Regions from separate parts of the Neobacillus sp. NPDC093127 genome, predicted to be linked through region 3. Evidence: riboswitches for the same ligand, from Rfam matches in the RefSeq annotation. Region 3 holds a riboswitch; each other region holds the start of a gene.
What was found. Region 3 has a riboswitch for lysine ahead of ACIQCO_RS22175 (aspartate kinase). Riboswitches for the same ligand answer to the same signal wherever they lie in the genome.
Positions count from the first base shown of each region.

Region 1: linked by a shared signal. The riboswitch ahead of ACIQCO_RS06645 (transporter substrate-binding domain-containing protein) and the one ahead of ACIQCO_RS22175 (aspartate kinase) in region 3 are both predicted to bind lysine.
Region 2: linked by a shared signal. The riboswitch ahead of ACIQCO_RS12340 (amino acid permease) and the one ahead of ACIQCO_RS22175 (aspartate kinase) in region 3 are both predicted to bind lysine.

Region 1 is NZ_JBIVOP010000003.1:294,375-300,585, forward strand. It holds gene ACIQCO_RS06635 (amino acid ABC transporter ATP-binding protein) at 1-592, opposite strand, end outside; gene ACIQCO_RS06640 (amino acid ABC transporter permease) at 613-1,383, opposite strand; gene ACIQCO_RS06645 (transporter substrate-binding domain-containing protein) at 1,462-2,304, opposite strand; lysine riboswitch at 2,438-2,619, opposite strand; gene ACIQCO_RS06650 (hypothetical protein) at 2,707-2,877, opposite strand; gene ACIQCO_RS06655 (TIR domain-containing protein) at 2,874-3,881, opposite strand; gene ACIQCO_RS06660 (hypothetical protein) at 3,961-4,374, opposite strand; gene ppsA (phosphoenolpyruvate synthase) at 4,569-6,211, opposite strand, start outside.
Region 2 is NZ_JBIVOP010000007.1:183,869-190,079, reverse strand. It holds gene ACIQCO_RS12350 (MFS transporter) at 1-1,038, opposite strand, end outside; gene ACIQCO_RS12345 (YitT family protein) at 1,220-2,035, opposite strand; lysine riboswitch at 2,215-2,406, shown strand; gene ACIQCO_RS12340 (amino acid permease) at 2,546-4,033, shown strand; gene ACIQCO_RS12335 (hypothetical protein) at 4,121-4,390, opposite strand; gene ACIQCO_RS12330 (SHOCT-like domain-containing protein) at 4,394-4,777, opposite strand; gene ACIQCO_RS12325 (DUF2089 domain-containing protein) at 4,778-5,149, opposite strand; gene ACIQCO_RS12320 (helix-turn-helix domain-containing protein) at 5,346-5,564, opposite strand; gene ACIQCO_RS12315 (hypothetical protein) at 5,719-5,892, shown strand; gene asnS (asparagine--tRNA ligase) at 5,961-6,211, opposite strand, start outside.
Region 3 is NZ_JBIVOP010000020.1:27,226-33,436, forward strand. It holds gene ACIQCO_RS22165 (succinate dehydrogenase cytochrome b558 subunit) at 1-599, opposite strand, end outside; gene ACIQCO_RS22170 (YslB family protein) at 1,038-1,490, shown strand; gene ACIQCO_RS22175 (aspartate kinase) at 1,552-2,769, opposite strand; lysine riboswitch at 2,882-3,059, opposite strand; gene uvrC (excinuclease ABC subunit UvrC) at 3,127-4,902, opposite strand; gene trxA (thioredoxin) at 5,243-5,557, opposite strand; gene ACIQCO_RS22190 (electron transfer flavoprotein subunit alpha/FixB family protein) at 5,722-6,211, opposite strand, start outside.

The sequences.
Region 1 (6,211 bases), on a different contig from region 3:
CATGGGTGACGATTAACATCGTGAGACCACTGCCAGCGAGCTCCTTCATCACCTTGAGAACCTCTCCGACCATTTCCGGATCGAGCGCTGATGTTGGTTCGTCAAATAACATCACATCCGGCTCCATTGAAAGGGCTCTCGCAATGGCGACACGTTGTTTTTGACCGCCGGATAATTGTTTCGGCTTTGCATTCACATATTGATCCATACCGACAACTTGCAAATATTTTAGCGCCACTTTCTCGGCCTCTTCACGGGAACGTTTTAACACTTTCATTTGACCAACCGTACAGTTGTTTAACACATTATGATTATTAAATAAATTGAATTGCTGGAAAACCATTCCTAATTTTGTCCTGTATGCGGTAATATCATGCTTATTATCTAAAATGTTCTCACCTTGATAGATGATTTGTCCGCCACTTGGTTTTTCCAAAAGATTAACACAGCGAAGAAGCGTTGATTTCCCTGAGCCCGATGAGCCAATAATACAAACAACTTCCCCTTTATTGACTGTGAAATTAATATCCTTTAATACTTCATGGCTCCCAAAGGATTTACTTAAGTGCTGAATCTCAACAACCTTTTCCATCTAATTCTCTCCTCCTTCCTCTACAGGTGATTTTTTGTTTTGCGCAGCAGATCTTCAGGTGTCTCTACCTGCATTTGGTTGGCATACATTATATAATTGTCCGGGCCGTCTAATTTCCTTTCGATGTAACGAAGAATTCTAGTCACAGTGAAGGTCATAATAAAATAAAGCACGCAAGCAACGAAAAATGACTCAAAATACCTAAAGTTATTTCCGGCGATTGACTTTGTCTGGAAAAATAATTCTGATACTGAAATGACGTTAAGAACGGATGTGTCCTTAATATTAATCACAAACTCATTACCTGTTGCCGGCAAAATATTGCGAATCGCCTGCGGCAAAACTACATTCTTCATGATTTGAAAATGAGTCATTCCAATTGCCTGTGCTGCTTCATATTGTCCCTTATCAATCGAAACAATCCCGCCGCGAATGATTTCCGACATATAGGCTCCAGTATTGATCGATACGATTAAGATCGCCGCGTAAATTCGGTTCATATCCATACCGAATGCTAAAGCTGAACCATAAAAAATAACCATCGCTTGTACAATCATCGGTGTTCCACGGAACACCTCAATATAGATTGAAAGAATCGCATTAATTATTTTGAGGAAAATTCTTTTTACTCCTCGTTCAGGAGTAGGAATGGTTCGAATAACCCCTATCAACAGGCCGATAATAAAGCCCAAAATCGTCCCTGTAATCGCAATTAACAACGTCACACCCGCACCGCGAAGAAACATTGGCCAATTGTTTGAAACAATTTTTATTACCCAATCAAACGTCATAATTGTTCTCCTTTTTTTAAAAGCATAGAACGGATAAAACCGAATGCATCCAAATGCACCCGGTTCCCCCCTGAAAAATTATTGGGCTGCCGGTTGATTTTTAATAGCAGCATCCATAATGCTTGTCTGTTCATCTTCTGAAATGCCTGATAAGATTTTATTGATTTTATCCGTTAATTTACTGTCTTTAGCAACGCCGACAGCGATCGACGTATCATCATCCGATGTCTTAAAGCCGTCATTAAATTCGATCATTTTATAGTGTTCGTTTGCAGACTGGGCGCTTATACCTTCTGGGCGTTCGGAAACATATCCATCAATTACACCTGACTCAAGGGCCACCCTCATTGCCGGGAAGTTATCCATCGCCGGCTGCTTTTTTACCCCTTTAATCTGGTCAATGACCGAGTAGTGGAAGGTATTCAATTGAGCTGATATCTTTGCTCCTTTAAAATCTTGAATGGACGTTGCCCCATCGAATTTTCCGCCTTTCTTCACAACCATTACTAAATTCGATTTATAATAATTGTCTGTGAAGTCAATCGTCGCTTTGCGCTCAGCTGTTGGTGACATCCCTGCAATGATGGCATCAATTTTTCCAGAAGCTAACGCAGGAACAAGGCCGTCCCATTCTGTTTTCACAATCACTAGCTTTTTCCCTAAGCCATCCGCAATTTTTTTGGCGATTTCTACATCATATCCGCCAGCGTATTCTGCATTGCCATCAATTTTAACTCCGCCATTAGCATCATCTGATTGCGTCCAGTTAAATGGTGCATACCCAGCTTCAAGGCCAACCTTAAACGTTGCTTCTCCCGCTCCATCCTTCTTCCCTGAACTGCTGCTTGTACCACATGCCGACAATAGCAGCATCATAATTAAAGAGATTACTATTAAAAAAGATAATTTTTTTCTCGTCATTACGTTCTCCTCCTCTTTTTCAAAAAAAAATGGCATTTTTTATTTTTTTCAGGCAATTTGCAAAACAAAAAGAGACCTGAGGTAAACTCAGGTCTCGTTATATACAATTACCCTACAGTCCTCTTCTTTCCCCAAATGAGATAGCTCAACTCAATAAACCGGGACGTTTATTGAGACAGTCCTGCAGTTCTTCACTGCAGACCCAGCAAGTAATACTGAGAATATTACAAGCTTCGGCGACATTTCCTTCTCCTTAGAATCATAGCTTCTCAAGCTCCACTAAAGACTAATAAACACCGCGCCTCTACCTCACTAGCAAAAGTGAGGTCCTATTAAATTATGTTTTGATTTTACAATAACCCCTATTATCTGTCAAGGACAAGAGAACGGGCTTCCTGTCCCCTATGCCCGCTTCTGATAGGGGTCATCTCGATAGTCTGCTTTTCGTTTATAGATAACTTTTCCTGATTCTTCTTTTCCGTGAATGGAGGTGATAACCGCTCTTACACCTGTAACAGTTTCTCCAAGTTTATACGATTTTTGGTCTACTTTTGATACCGCTGCTCTGCTCATGAAGATGCACCTCCAAAGATAGTGTTAATCGTGCTTAAAAGATTGTAATTATCGAGAAAAATATCGTCAATCTCTGCTTGGCTTAATAGCCTTCTTCCCGTTAATTCAACCGTCAGAACCAATTGATTACCTATAGGGTAACATAATACATACGTATTATCAAAGGCTGTATTATTCTTTTGAAAAACAAGCTCGTTACTCTGTAAAAAACAATCAACGACAATAATTCTATCTGTTTTTCGCCTGTTTTCATTCACATTAAACGGGTAAAATTTCCCTATACCATCATTTCCCGCTATTTGTTTCAGCCCATCAATTCCCTCCGCTTGCCAGACCCCTATTCCTTCAACATAATAGGATGATGGAGCAAGATAAGCGTTCCGAACAGCTTCTTGTAGATATTCAAACTTTTTCGCTGGGTCTGCTAAAAGTCGTTTTGACAAGGTTCGAAGGATACGAATTAAGGCATAGTCTTTTTCCCTGTTTGCTTGAGCTTCCGCTAAGAGCTTCGCTGGATTTTGAAAGACGCCCAACTCGCGAATTTTTCGTTTGATCACCCTGCAAGCGACATTAACTGCAGCATCGTGATTATGATCAGCACGCATTTCGTACCTTAATACAGTAAGCCCGTCCAGATCGGAAGGTAAACGAAACCCTTTTGCTTCCTCACTTTCCGGTGTTGTATGAGGAATAATATAAAAGACTCTTCCTCTTCTTAACCTACCCCAGAATAACCCCATTTCAAACAAAGTATTGTCCCTTGTCGTAAATGTAATGGTACCTCGTATATTTACAACATCATCCGGTGAAAATACAAATACAGCAAAATCATTTTCATCTAATTGTCGTTCAAGGCTTTCCATATTATATTCGAGCGGGCGAAATGCACCTGCGGTCCAAGGAGTAACCTCAGCAACATGAGTAAGTGCTTCATGAATAGCATCAACATAGTCAGCGGATTCTCTGGCAGAGCCAATAAATAATCGTGGTTTGATTCTGGTCATTTCTCCCTCCATAAATGTTCGTTCGCAATATTTTTTATATCATTATATCAGCCTTTTTTGTTATATTTAACCACAGGAATCAATATTTACAAACAAGCGTCATGGTGATTATGATAATAACAATTATTGGGAAATAAAATAGGCTTAATGTATTAGAAAGACAAATACGGATCCATGAGCTTGTTTCGAACACAAATGGTTTCACATCCATTGAAAAATCGATTGGCTCTCCCTCGCCTATTTTTCGAATATGATCATAAAGGTTTCTGAACAACTTTTCCTGCCAAAGAAAATAACCATCCAAAAGCCAAAAGAAAATACTAGGTATGAAGGCAATCGAAATCATTCTCCAGTCCATATCTTGGGTATTCGCAAAAACAAAAAGCCCAGCAACAAGTGTAACGGTCCACCCCTTCAATAAAAAGGAATTTTGCCCCATCCGATTAATGACCCCCTGAATAAATTCAAGGTGCTTTAACTTATTCTCATTCATAATATACCCCCAAACGCTCTTTATTATAATATTCAAGCGAAAATAGAAAATTCCTGCGGCGGGATATGGAGTCAGGAACATTGTCCCATATAATTACCCAAATTGGTCGATTTTCCCGGCTTCGGTCGCTTATAGCCATTATAAGCTACCTAACTTGGAACATTTCCCCAGCTTCGGTAGCTTATATTCACTAATTATAAGATTTCGATATACCCTTCAGTCCCATGCACGCGAATCCGTTGCCCATCTTTTATGAGTTTGGTAGCATTTTCCACTCCGACAACTGCTGGTAAGCCATATTCACGTGCGATAACGGCTCCATGGGTCATCAGTCCACCAACTTCGGTGACTAGGCCTTTTATCGATACAAACAACGGTGTCCAGCTAGGGTCAGTAAAGGTCGTGACTAATATATCTCCATCTTCTAAATCAGCATCTTCCATGTTTAAAATGACACGAGCGCGTCCCTCTATAACTCCGGAAGAAACAGGCAGACCCACAAGAGCATTGGCTGGGAGATTTTCTCGTTTGTACTCACCGGAGAGTGTTTCACCATCAGACGTGATCACACGTGGGGGAGTTAATTTTTCATATAATTTGTACTCGTATGCTCGATTGCTGATGAGCTGGTAATCCAGTTTATTTGTACGCACGACTTCGTGAAGTTCTTCAAAAGTGAGATAGTATATATCTTCTTTTTCATGAATAACGCCCGCTTGTATGAGTTGTTCGGCTTCTTTCAGTAAAGCCTGCTTATAAACGAAGTAGCGATGAATCATGCCGTATTTTGGATATTCTCGATAACCGATGAAATTCCGAATTAGGCCGATCATTCGTTTTGTTTCTTTGGCTTTTTGTTCACCATCCGGTAATTGTTTCAATCGGTCTAATAACTCTTGTTCCTTTTTCAAAGCAAAACAAAGCCCTTGCTCAAATTTCCGCTTGCTGGCATTCAGCTCAAAGTTTTTGATGTTACTAAGAATCAAGGGGACAAGTGTAGTTGGTTTTTCGCTCCAGCGAGTTTTCGTAATATCGATTTCTCCGGCACATCGCATTCCGTATTTGTTGAGAAAAGCATTGAAAGCGATTCTAGCTTCCTGCCCACCATCAAAATTAACCAGTTCATCCAAAAAGTTATCATCTTTTACATGTTGTAAATAATCAATAACTTCTGGATAAGGACGAATCACATCTGCGACATCCAATAGTGCTAGACCCATTTCCGAAGTAATATTGTTTGGTACAGATTGGGTCATGGTGTCTGCTGCATTTTTTTCACCTAACCACTCGTTCATTTTTTCATTGATCCATGTTGAAGCATTTATAGCAGCCATAAATACAGCTGAACTTTGTGGGTCAAATAAAAGCTTCTTTAATTCCTTCATATCTTCTAGAATAAAATCAAATAAATCTGATCCTGTTTTCGTTTGAATATTTTGTTTTAACTCTTCTATGGATGTTTGACTACGCTTAATCAAATCAGAAACGATTGATGGATTGTTTTCGATTTGTTCCAGCATATCTGTATTGCCTCTGGTGGGACCCGGTGCTTTATTATCATTTGGTAACGATTTTATAAAATCTCCTCGCTTAAGTGTGTTCATAAGGGCATCTTTCATGAGCGGATCATGTTGCCCCATTGCATTTAATAAAATGTTTCTACTGACAGGTGAAGCCAGTTGATGTGTGACATCTACAAACAACCTGCCGCCAGCTTTACGCATCGGCGCAGGAGTCGTTAACAGGAAAAAAGACAATCCCAATGGTTTAATGGCGTCGGTCATCATTTGTTGATGACCAACAGATACGTATACGTGATTTTCTTGATCATTCGCTT
Region 2 (6,211 bases), on a different contig from region 3:
TTTGGCAAGCAGCTGTTCCCTTGCGCTTTTTTGAATGATCGTTGTCTCGGCAACATCCCGGGCCATTTGCGGCAAACCAAACATAAAGGAGACGAAAAGGGCAAACCAAGGAATCGAGGTCATGCCAAACATTAAGGTGATGGCAATTAAACTAAAGGTCGACCAAAGAATTGTTTTTCCTAAATTTCTTTCTACTAGGTAGGAGAAACGATAAATCAGCAGGCCGGCAAACAGCATTCCGGCAAAAAAGGAGCCATTAATAAACCCCCACCAATTCTCTCCTTTATTTAATGCTTCGGAAACATATACAAACAAAATGGCAGCAATCCATACCCCGTTTGCAAAGGTTTCAAGGATGTTCATATAACTGATGGTCCGAAGCTGTTTAGATTTCCAAATGATTCCCCAGCCCTCTTTCAAGGCATCCAAACGAGTTTGGTCCTCTTGAGCTTGGATGTGTACAGCTTGTTCAATTAACCCCATTAAAGCCGTTGAAATGAAATACAAGCTGAAGGTTAACCACAGAATATTACCGGCACCTAAGGATACTAACAGAATACTGCCGATTGGCCAGGCAACCAGCTGGACAATCTGATCGGATATTGAAAGTAAACTATTCGTTTTTACGAGTTTCCCCTCTTCGACCAGACTTGGTACCATCGCATTTCGTGCAGGTGAAGCCCATCCATCTAAAAAAGAAATAAGACAAATGAGCAAATAGATCCAAAACAAGCCTCCCATTTTAAACGTAGCAGCACTTATGGTCAATACAAACAGCAAGATGGTCTTACCGCTTTGTGAATAAAACAAGATTGACTTGAGTCTGTATTTATTAATCACCAATGGTGCCAATAAACCGCTAATCAAAGCTGAAATGGTATTAAAAAACGGAACAAGCGACATATAGGTAACAGAACCGGTCGCATCAAATATCAACTTAATTAAACAGACAATATATAAGATATCTCCCAAGTTGGCAAACATTTGCCCAAACCAAAGAAACCGGAAAGAAGTCTGTTTTCCGACAATAATAGACATAAAACACCCTCACTTTTTATTCAATTGATATGGATAAAAGTAAAGGATTTTACATCGGATTGCCTCCCGTTCATAATGCTTAATTATCTCTCTATTATAGCAAATTTTCGGATAAATCAGGAAACAATATTCTTAAATTCACAATAAAAAAACTTGCACAAAAATTAGATGTGCAAGCTTTTTATTGGGGACTAGGCCGATGAAACAGGCCCATCACTTCAATGGTTTCGGTAATGTTGACGAATGCGGCTGGATCTACTTCGGTAATTAGGTTTTTTACCTCATTCAATTCATACCTGGAAATGACAGTAACCAAAACATTTCGTTTATCATTTGAATAGCCGCCGACTCCGTCCATAATCGTCAAGCCACGATACAAATTGGTCAGTAAATGTGCTCTCATTTCTTGACCTTTTTCTGTAATGATCATTATCGTTAATTTTGCATGATCCGTATAAATGGCATCCACTACTTTACCAGTGACAAAAATGGATACTAACGTATTTAAGGCGGAATCCCAATTAAACAAAAATCCACTTATAACGATGACAACGGCATTCATCCCAGATAGCAGCACACCGATGGGAAAGTCCTTTTTCCTAGCAACAATCATGCCAATAACATCGAATCCTCCAGTTGATCCCGAAGAACGGAACACAATTCCTACCCCCAAACCTGTTAAAGCGCCGCCAAATATCGAGGAAAGAATCGAGTCTTTTGCAATTGGAAATACTGGTACTAAATAAAGTCCCAAGGAAATGATTGCTACCGAGAAGATAGAATTCATGATGAATTTTTTTCCAAGCATTTTATAACCGATAATCAATAACGGAAGGTTCAATATCAAGTTGACCAAGCCTGTATTTAGAGGGGAAATCATCCCAAAAACCATAGATATTCCACTCAAGCCGCTGCTTAACACCTCGTGAGGAATTAAGAATAGGTTAAAAGCGATCACAATAATAAGAGAACCTGTAATTATTCCCAGAAACCGCATTTTTATGTTTCCTCCAATACCTGATCTAATATAGTTTAAAATCATACCGATTCTCTCATCCAATGTAAATTGATAGTTTTTTCACAATAGTAATAAATTGTCTGTGGATATTGACAATAATAAAAGATTATTTATACTTTAGTAATATAATAAACTTCATAAAAAAATCCTCATCAAACCGATGAGGTAGAGGTCGCGGTTTTTATCAGTAAAGTGGACGAGATGGAAGAGACATCCCTGACTCCGTTTGAAAGGAAAAGCTGCCGAAGTGTGTTTTTCATCTCTAGAAAAGCATGCTGGGGCTGTCTCCAAATAGGAACAGAACTGTCACGTGAGGCTTTACCAGCCGAGCGTGTTGAGCTATCTTTCGGAAGGTATGATGCGGGGTATTGACAATGCCATCGATTCTACTTCGATGGCATTTTTTATTCCAAACTCCTTCCTGAAAAGCTATCATGAGTCTCATTTCCCAATCCTAGCATTGAACTGAAATGAAGAAAAGAAGGAGTCATGACAATGCAATCAGCACGAGTATTAAAAGAAAATGAATATATTGGTGAAATATCAGCGAAAAAGGATCCATCAGAATTAAAACGCAGTTTAAAATCGCGACACCTTACAATGATTTCACTTGGCGGAACAATTGGTACAGGCCTATTTCTTGCAAGTGGCGGTGCCATCCATGAAGCTGGTCCAGGCGGCGCCCTGTTATCGTACTTTATTATTGGTCTCATGGTTTACTTCTTGATGACAAGTTTAGCAGAAATGGGTGCCTATATGCCTGTTGCCGGAAGCTTTAGCACATATGCCTCTAAGTTTGTTGATCCTTCCCTTGGTTTTGCACTTGGGTGGAATTACTGGTTTAACTGGGCGATTACGATAGCAGCAGAATTAGCTGCTGTGACAATGATTATGAAATTTTGGTTTCCTAATACCCCATCTATATTATGGAGCAGCCTTTTTTTGGCTATTATGTTTTTATTAAATTATCTTTCGGTTAAAGGATTTGGGGAAGCTGAATATTGGTTCTCCCTCATTAAAGTCGTAACGGTAGTTATCTTTATTATTATTGGAACGTTGATGATTTTAGGTATAATGGGCGATCACGCTATTGGCTTTAAAAACTTCACAATTGGCGATGCTCCCTTCCATGGCGGTTTTATGGCCATGCTCGGAATCTTCATGGCAGCAGGCTTTTCCTTCCAAGGAACAGAGCTTCTTGGTATTGCTGCAGGTGAAACCGACAATCCTGCAAAAGCGATTCCACGTGCCGTAAAACAAGTTTTTTGGCGGATCCTTTTATTCTATATATTGGCCATTCTAGTTATTGGACTTATTATTCCTTATACAAATGGTAATTTGGCCGTTGAGAGTGTCAGGGTCAGCCCGTTTACACTTGTTTTTCAAAAAGCTGGAATCGCCTTCGCCGCTTCTGTCATGAATGCTATTATCTTAACAGCGGTATTATCTGCAGGCAATTCCGGGATGTATGCGTCGACACGGATGCTATGGGATTTGGCCCGTCAAGGTAAAGCCCCAAGATTCCTTGGTAAATTAAACAAACATGGTGTTCCAGTTAATGCTTTAATCGCAACATCTTTAGTGGGTACCCTAGCCTTCCTTGCTTCCCTGTTTGGAGATGGGAAAGTATACAATTGGCTGTTAAACGCTTCAGGTATGTCCGGCTTTATTGCGTGGCTTGGAATCGCTGTTTGTCATTATCGTTTCCGAAAAGCGTTTGCCGCACAAGGTAAGGATCTTAGCTTGTTACCATATAAATCGAAATTCTTCCCATTTGGTCCGATATTCGCCTTTTCTGTTTGTGGATTTGTGGTTTTAGGGCAAAACTATACTGCCTTCATGGGCGGCCATATCGACTGGAACGGTGTGCTGGTATCCTATATCGGCCTGCCGCTATTCGTACTATTATGGCTAGGTTATAAGTTCACGAAAAGAACCAAGGTTATTCCATTAGAGAAATGTGATTTGACAAATTAATTATTTTAGAAGAAGCACGCGAAATCGCGTGTTTTTTCTAAAATTAAAAAGAAAAAAAGGCATTATCCCTAAATTTCGGATAATGCTTTACAACTTGACCGTCACTTCAGTGCCATCGTTTAATTTTGTATCAACCAACGTTAACCCTTTATGCTTTACTAATGCCTTAAGCAGCGGTTTTAGGTCTTTCCTTTCTATTTGGGGGACTACGAATTTCCTACCGTCTCTTTCAATTGCCTGGTTTACAAAACGATTAAATCTTTTTGAAGTAATAACAGTACTAACAATATTTAAGACTGGATACGGAACAGGTACCGTAAACTTTTTATCCTTTACCTTTACACGGACCTTAAGCATCGGTTACTCAATCACTACGAACACTTTATCGCCATTTGCTGATGTGATATCGACAATTTGTCCGTCTAATTCATTTTCGATGGCTTCAATTAAGAGATCTACGTTAATATCCTTTACGTATTTTGCTGCTTCGGGAATTTTTTCAGCGATATTCGTTCCCACTTTAAGTACTGCCTTGACCAAATTAATTGGCAGATTTACGTTTACATTGTCACCCTTCTCTGAGGTTACTCGGATTTTTAACATTTTGTTACCGTACGGTATTTCTTTTTGTAGTTTGACTGGCTGATCCTTTCCCTGCAATACATTAATCAGCTCGGTTGCTTTTTCCTTATCAAGCTTGCCTTCTTCCACCATCGTTAACACCCTTGAGATTTCTTCCTTCATTTACGCTTCCCCCTCTTTTAATAAATGAATCGCCTCTTCAGCAGTAATTTCACCTTTTTCCAGCATGGAAACAACTTTTTGCTTATCGATTTCTGTCTTCTTACTTAGAGCAAATCCAAGAGAAGAAATAATATCATCCAATTTCCCTCGAACAGTTGGATACGAAACACCTAATTCTTTTTCAACTTCTTTAATATTTCCACGGCATTTTAGGAAAATCTCGATAAAATGGAGCTGTTCCTGGCTTAGAGCTGCTAATTTTGAAAACTGAAATTCATTTTCAACTGTCGTTTGGCAATGAGTACATTGTAACTTCATAATTTTTAATTGCTTACTGCACACAGGGCAATTTGTAATAACCGGATATGACATTTATTTCTCCTTTCCTTCTTTAACCATATCATACATCATTTTTCCAAATATTTAAATATAAATATTAAAATATTTCATTAAATTTAAACGAAAAATTAATTTTATTTATCATTTAATTAATTTTATTGATTCCAATTTCTTTCCGCTAAAAAAACAAAAAAAACAGACTCATCAATCGAGTCTGCTTTTTTCAAGTTTATGCTTCTTCTGCCGTCCAAACATATAGATCTTCAATACGGCAATTTAATTCTTTGGAGATTGTCATCGCATTATTTAAATTCATAACTCTCTTTGACAAGTAGTCATCGAGCTGATCCCTGGGTATATTTGTATTTTTTTCCAAACTATCCAGGTCCATTCCTCTTTTTGCTAATAATTCTTTGAGGTTACTCTTTTTTGCTTTAAAATTTGTCAAAACGACACCTCACTTTTATTTAGCATACCATAGTTAGGTAATAATTCAAAATGAATGCCTTTATCCTTACCCTATTTCTAGTATGAGATGAAGATACATAGTAGTTCATTCATTTGTGTTATACTAAGAAGGGAATATTAAAGGGGTGTTAAATTTGAAAAACGCAAATAATCGATACAAATCCGGTCAGACTGTTAATATTATTGAAACTGGAGAGGCAGTCACAATTTTAAAATGGCAATATGTAAAAAATATGAAGAGATACTCTTATATCGTTAAAGAGCACCCGGAAACCTTTTATTTCGAGGAAGAATTACAAGATCTTTAAAATGATGTTTGCAGCAGCACCAGAAGAAGACCAATTCAACGAATGAATTGGTCTTCTTCCTGTTTCATTTAAAATTCTGCATTACCTGGTGTTCTTGGGAATGGGATAACGTCTCTAATGTTTGACATACCTGTTAAATACATAATTAAGCGCTCAAAACCAATCCCATAGCCCGAATGTTTTGTACCCCCGTATTTTCGGAGTTCAAGGTACCACCAATAATCTTCCTCATTCATGCCAAGGTCTTTAATTTTTCCAGCCAAAATTTCTTCACGTTCTTCACGCTGGCTGCCGCCAATTAATTCTCCGATTCCAGGCA
Region 3 (6,211 bases):
GCAACTAGTGTTCGAACCGCAATAAAAGCTAGAACAACAAAAACACCAATTGTCACGTATGTAGAAATAACTTGTGAACGTGGTGACACAGTGATTCCCCAGCTAACAAGGAATGACCATAAACCATTAGCAAAATGGAAAATGGTTGAAAGAACCCCAACTAAATAGAAAACGAACATAAATGGTGATGATAGAATATCATGCATCATGTCATAGGAAACCTCGGCTCCAAATGCTGCAGCTACACGTGTTTGCCATACGTGCCATGCAATAAAAATCAGTGTAATCACACCTGATATACGCTGCAGTATGTACATCCAGTTCCTGTATGTACCATACCTGTTGACATTGCTATTAGCGGTAAAAGCAATATAAAGTCCATAAATTGCGTGAAATAGAATTGGTAAATAAATTACTACAGTTTCCAGAACAATCCGGAAAGGCAGATTTCCCATAAAACCTGCAGCCTTATTGAACGAATCTGGTCCTCCTGTGATAAAATGGTTGACTACAAGATGCTGCACTAGGAATAACCCGATTGGAATAACGCCCAGCAGCGAATGCAGTCTGCGATTAACAAACTCTCGATTACCCGCCATTATTTTACCCCCCTTTAATTTGTAAAAAAATGATGTTAAGTTTCCACTCTCTCCTATTCCCCTTCAAGAATTAAAACAAAAGCATCACTGTGACAATAATGTGACATGTCCATTTTACTCCCATCATCATAGAGCGTCAAGAAAACGGATACACAATTCTTTACTAAAAATAAAATTTTTAAAATATATTGATATTATTATGGATTGGTATTTATTTCCTTCGTTTCACTGGATGACATGATATTTAACTATATTTCCTTCTTTTTAATTACCAACTTCTTACTGTAGGAATTTTTGTCTGTAAGGAAAAGATAATTATGATGGAAAACATGAAAAAATATTGCAAAATAATAAATTCTTCTATCAGATTTTCAAAGTAAACGGTTCTGAAACTAAACACTAATTGATATAATAGAATAATAGAAAGAGGGGAAACATGTGAAAGAAAGCCAAGTTGTTGATCAAAATCTAAATGCCGCTGAACCAAGAACCATCTCCATATTCGGTTATGAACTAATCAGAGAAATCCTTTTACCGGAGATTCTAGGGAAAGACACCCCGGAAATCTTGTATTGGGCGGGAAAACTGCTAGCACGAAAATTTCCATTACCTGATTATGATAAAGTCATCGAATTTTTCGCTGATGCTTCATGGGGCCAGCTAGAAATAAAAAAGGAAAATAAAAATGAACTTGAATTTGAACTAATCAGCCCTTTAATCGTGTCTCGTGTGAAATCAAAAGCAGAGCACTTTTTCCAGCTTGAAGCAGGTTTCCTAGCCCAGCAAATCCAACTTCAAAAAGAAGTCATCGCTGAAACCTACGAGCACCCTGTAAAGAAATCCAATAAAGTCCAATTCACCGTCAAATGGGATAACAAAGACCACATTTAATTCTACGGTTCATTTACATGGTGTCAGGCACCGTCCTAAGGACGGTGCCTGACACCATTTTCTAATTATTCCCAAGTCCGAATGCTTTGTGCAAGGCTTCCACTGCTTTAAGCATGTTTTTCTCTTCGACTACTGCTGAGACTTTAATTTCGGATGTGCTGACCATTTTGATTTGGATATTATTGGTTGCCAATACTTCAAACATTTTGGCTGCCACACCAGGGTTTGAAATCATTCCGGAGCCAACGATGGATACTTTTGCTAATTTATTTTCTGCATCAAGCTGCTCATAACCGAGCACGCCTTTATTATCTTCAAGCACATTTAATGTCTCAAGCCAATCATTGGTATGGATGGAGAACGATAAATTGGCTGTTCCTGCCTCTGTTGTGCTTTGGATAATGATGTCAACGTTGATATTATTTTGAGCGAGCGTAGTAAAAATGGTTGATAAACTTGTTAATGAATTGGTGAGACCTAATACGGTAACTCTCGTGATTTCATCTTCAAATGCGACACCGCGGACAACTAGATTTTGTTCCATTGCTGCTTCCCCCTCTATGACTGTACCCTCGATTTTCTCCATACTTGAACGAACCTCAAGTTTGACCTGATAGTTTTTGGCAAACTCCACTGCCCTTGGATGCAGTACACCCGCACCTAAATTAGCGAGCTCAAGCATCTCATCATAAGAAACAGATAGTAATTTGCGTGCGTCTTTCACATACCTTGGATCGGTTGTAAACACTCCGGTCACATCAGTGTAAATATCGCACTTATCTGCTTTTAGGGCAGCTGCTAAAGCTACAGCTGTTGTATCAGAGCCGCCGCGGCCAAGTGTGGTGATTTCGCCGTTTTCTGTTATTCCTTGGAATCCAGCAACAATGACAACTTTACCCGCTGATAGCTGGTTCTGGATGGCGTCGGTATTTATATTCGAGATTCTTGCGTTTCCATGAACAGGTTCAGTCACGATTCCTGCCTGCCAGCCGGTAAAAGAAACTGCATCCATTCCTTGTTGATTTAAGGCCATTGACAGGAGCGAAATTGTCACCTGCTCACCAGTGGAAAGGAGCATATCCATATCCCGCTTATTTGGCTGTGGCGAAATTTCTTTTGCCAGGCCGACAAGCTGATCGGTCGATTTTCCCATGGCGGAAACGACGACAACTACCTTATTGCCTCTCTCTATCTCCTCTTTCACACATGCTGCCACGTTTAAAATTTTATTTACACTGCCGACGGAAGTTCCTCCGAATTTTTGTACAATAAGCCCCATACCTGACTTCTCCCTCTTTCAATTGAATACGTTATTTTTCCCCATTAACGCAAAAAAGCAATGAGAAGGGCATCTCATTGCTTTATAAACACAAAAAATTCTTGCGCACACAATGTAAGATAGCTCTCCAAGACAGACGTCTTGACAATCCAGTATTTATTCAACACAGGACCAGCAAAGAAAGAAATGAGATCTTCTTTACTTCGGCGAACCTTCCCTTTCATGATTCTTCTCAGAAGCTCATCCTTCTCAGAACCACTACTCTTGAAGCTCGCACCTCTACCTTCACTTTAATACGTAAAAGTGATAGTAAATTAAATTTTCATTTATTATAGCATGTTCTTTTTTTTCTGACAATCATTGTGAATGAAGTTTATTGATTAATTCTTCTGCGACATTTATCGGAATTCCAAGTGCTGTGAATTCCTCCACACCCGCTTCTTTCATTTTTTTCACTGAGCCAAACTGTTTTAATAATAATTTTTTTCGTTTCTCGCCAATGCCTGGAATATCATCCAGTAACGATTGAAAGGCGCTTTTTCCACGAAGCTGGCGGTGAAATGTAATCGCAAAACGGTGAACCTCATCTTGGATTCTTTGGAGTAAATAAAACTCCTGGCTGTTTCTTGCCAGAGGAACAATCTCCAATGGATTGCCGTAAAGGAGCTGGGATGTTCGGTGTTTTTCATCCTTCACAAGCCCTGACAGCGGGATATCCAAGCCTAGCTCATTTTCTAACACATCCCTGACTGCCTCCACATGACCTTTTCCGCCATCAATAATAATTAAATCCGGCAGCGGCAGTTCTTCCTTTAAGGCCCGCGAATACCTTCTTCTCGTCACTTCCCGCATTGATTCATAATCATCGGGACCCTTAACCGATTTTATTTTATATTTGCGATATTCTCGATTGTTTGCCTTCCCATCGATAAAAACAACCATCGCGGACACGGGGTCAGTCCCTTGAATATTGGAGTTATCAAATGCCTCAATCCGGTGAGGGGTATAGATCCCTAAAAGCTCGCCTAGGGTTTCTACCGCTTTAATTGTCCGATCCTCGTCCTTTTCAATTAATGAAAACTTTTCATTCAGAGCAATTTTGGCATTTTTTATTGCCATTTTGACGAGGTCTTTTTTCTGCCCCCGCTGCGGCTGCAGAACCTTTACCTTTAATAGCTGTTCTGCCAGGCTTAGATCTACTTCATCCTGTATTAAAATTTCCTTTGGTTTAAAGTGATTGGCTTTTGTATAAAATTGCCCAAGGAACGTTAAGATTTCTTCCTCTGGCTCGTTATAAATAGGAAACATGGAAACATCCCGTTCGATGAGCTTTCCTTGGCGGACAAAAAAGACCTGGACACACATCCAGCCTTTATCGACTGCATAGCCAAACACATCCCGATCGGTGAAATCAGTCATCGTAATTTTTTGCTTTTCCATAATCGTTTCGATATGGATAATTTTATCGCGAAATTCCTTTGCCCGCTCGAAATCCAACTCTTCAGCTGCGGCGGTCATTTTTTCGGTGAGCTCTTTTTTGATTTCCTTATATCCGCCATTTAGGAAGCGGGTAATTTCATCGGTCATTTGTTTGTATTGTTCTTCGGCGACTTCATTCACACATGGTGCAAGGCACTGCCCTAAATGGTAGTACAGGCAGACGCGGTCGGGAAGCGTTGAGCATTTGCGGAGCGGATAAATCCGGTCAAGCAGTTTTTTTGTCTCATTGGCTGCGGTAACGTTTGGATATGGACCAAAGTATTTGCCTTTGTCCTTTTTTACTTTTCTTGTGATAATTAGTTTCGGATGTCTTTCCGCAGTCAGCTTTATAAACGGATAGGTTTTGTCATCCTTCAGCATGATATTGTATTTTGGGTCGTATTTTTTGATTAGGTTTAATTCCAGCAAGAGTGCTTCGATGTTTGAAGAGGTTACGATATATTCAAAGTCCTCGATTTCATTTACAAGCCGGAGCGTCTTGCCATCGTGCGAACCGGTGAAATAAGAGCGCACACGATTTTTTAATACTTTTGCTTTCCCTACATAAATAATTGTCCCCTGCCGGTCTTTCATTAAGTAGCAGCCAGGCTGATCCGGCAGCAGTGTCAGTTTCTGCTTGATAATTTCATTCATTCCGGCCACTCCCATCCGTTTTTTTTTAATATCAGAATTTATATCATTGGACTTCGAGAATTGTCCAGCTCCAGCGCCCTAGCGGCTAATGTCCTTCGCTCTCCGCCCTACGATAAGTCAACATCGAATCGCTAACGCTCTTCGTGTTTCCTTTATCTCAGTTGGAGCGCTCCAGGCCATACGCCGCTGAACAGGGCGCTTCCGCTTTCCTAATTATCCTTAAATTTTAAAACAAACTGCCAACAAATGATAGTGGGAGGTTTTTCTTAAAATCCTTTCCATGCAAAAAAAACCTCAGCTAGAATGGTTTCCAGCTGAGGCTTTTTGAAGTTTCAATCGTTTATACGTGCTTTTCTAATACGCTTGCTAATGCTTCTTTTGGCTGGAAGCCGACTACTTTATCAACGACTTCGCCATTTTTCATAACCAACAAGGTTGGAATGCTCATTACACCGAAATTAGCCGCTGTTTGCGGGTTGTCATCGACATCAAGCTTTGTGATTTTTACTTTATCGCCCATTTCTGAGTCAAGTTCTTCAAGAACGGGAGCGATCATTTTACAAGGTCCGCACCATGGCGCCCAGAAATCTACAAGTACAAGGCCTGAACCTGTTTCAGCAGAAAAGTTTTGATCTGTTACGTGTGAAATAGCCATTTAAATTGCCCTCCTAATTAATACTGAAATACTACCGAAAGTATAACATTGATTGGAAAATCAAGCTAATAAATTGCTCTCCTCATTCATTTTCCCCTTGTTTGTTCTATGTATTCCTAAAAATAACGGAGCGAGCGGCTTTTGCACCGCTCGCTTCAAGTAAGTTATGATGAATGTACTTTCAACTTTTTAAACTCTTCCGTTAATAATGGCACCACTTCGAACAGGTCGCCGACGATTCCGTAATCCGCTATTTTGAAGATGTTTGCTTCAGGATCTTTATTGATCGCGACAATTACTTTCGAGTTGGACATGCCGGCTAAATGCTGAATCGCACCGGAAATACCGCAGGCAATGTAAAGGTCTGGTGTAACTACTTTACCAGTTTGGCCAATTTGCAGGGAGTAATCGCAATAATCGGCATCACAAGCACCACGGGAAGCCCCAACAGCACCGCCTAAAACATTAGCCAATTCTTTTAGCGGTTCAAATCCTTCAGCACTCTTCACGCCGCGGCCGCCAGAGATAACCACTTTTGCTTCACTTAAATCCACGCCTTCACTAGCTTTTCTTACTACTTCTTTAATGATGGCGCGAAGGTCTTTGATGTCAACGGAAAGGGAGGAAACCTCACCGTTTCTGCTTTCATCCTTT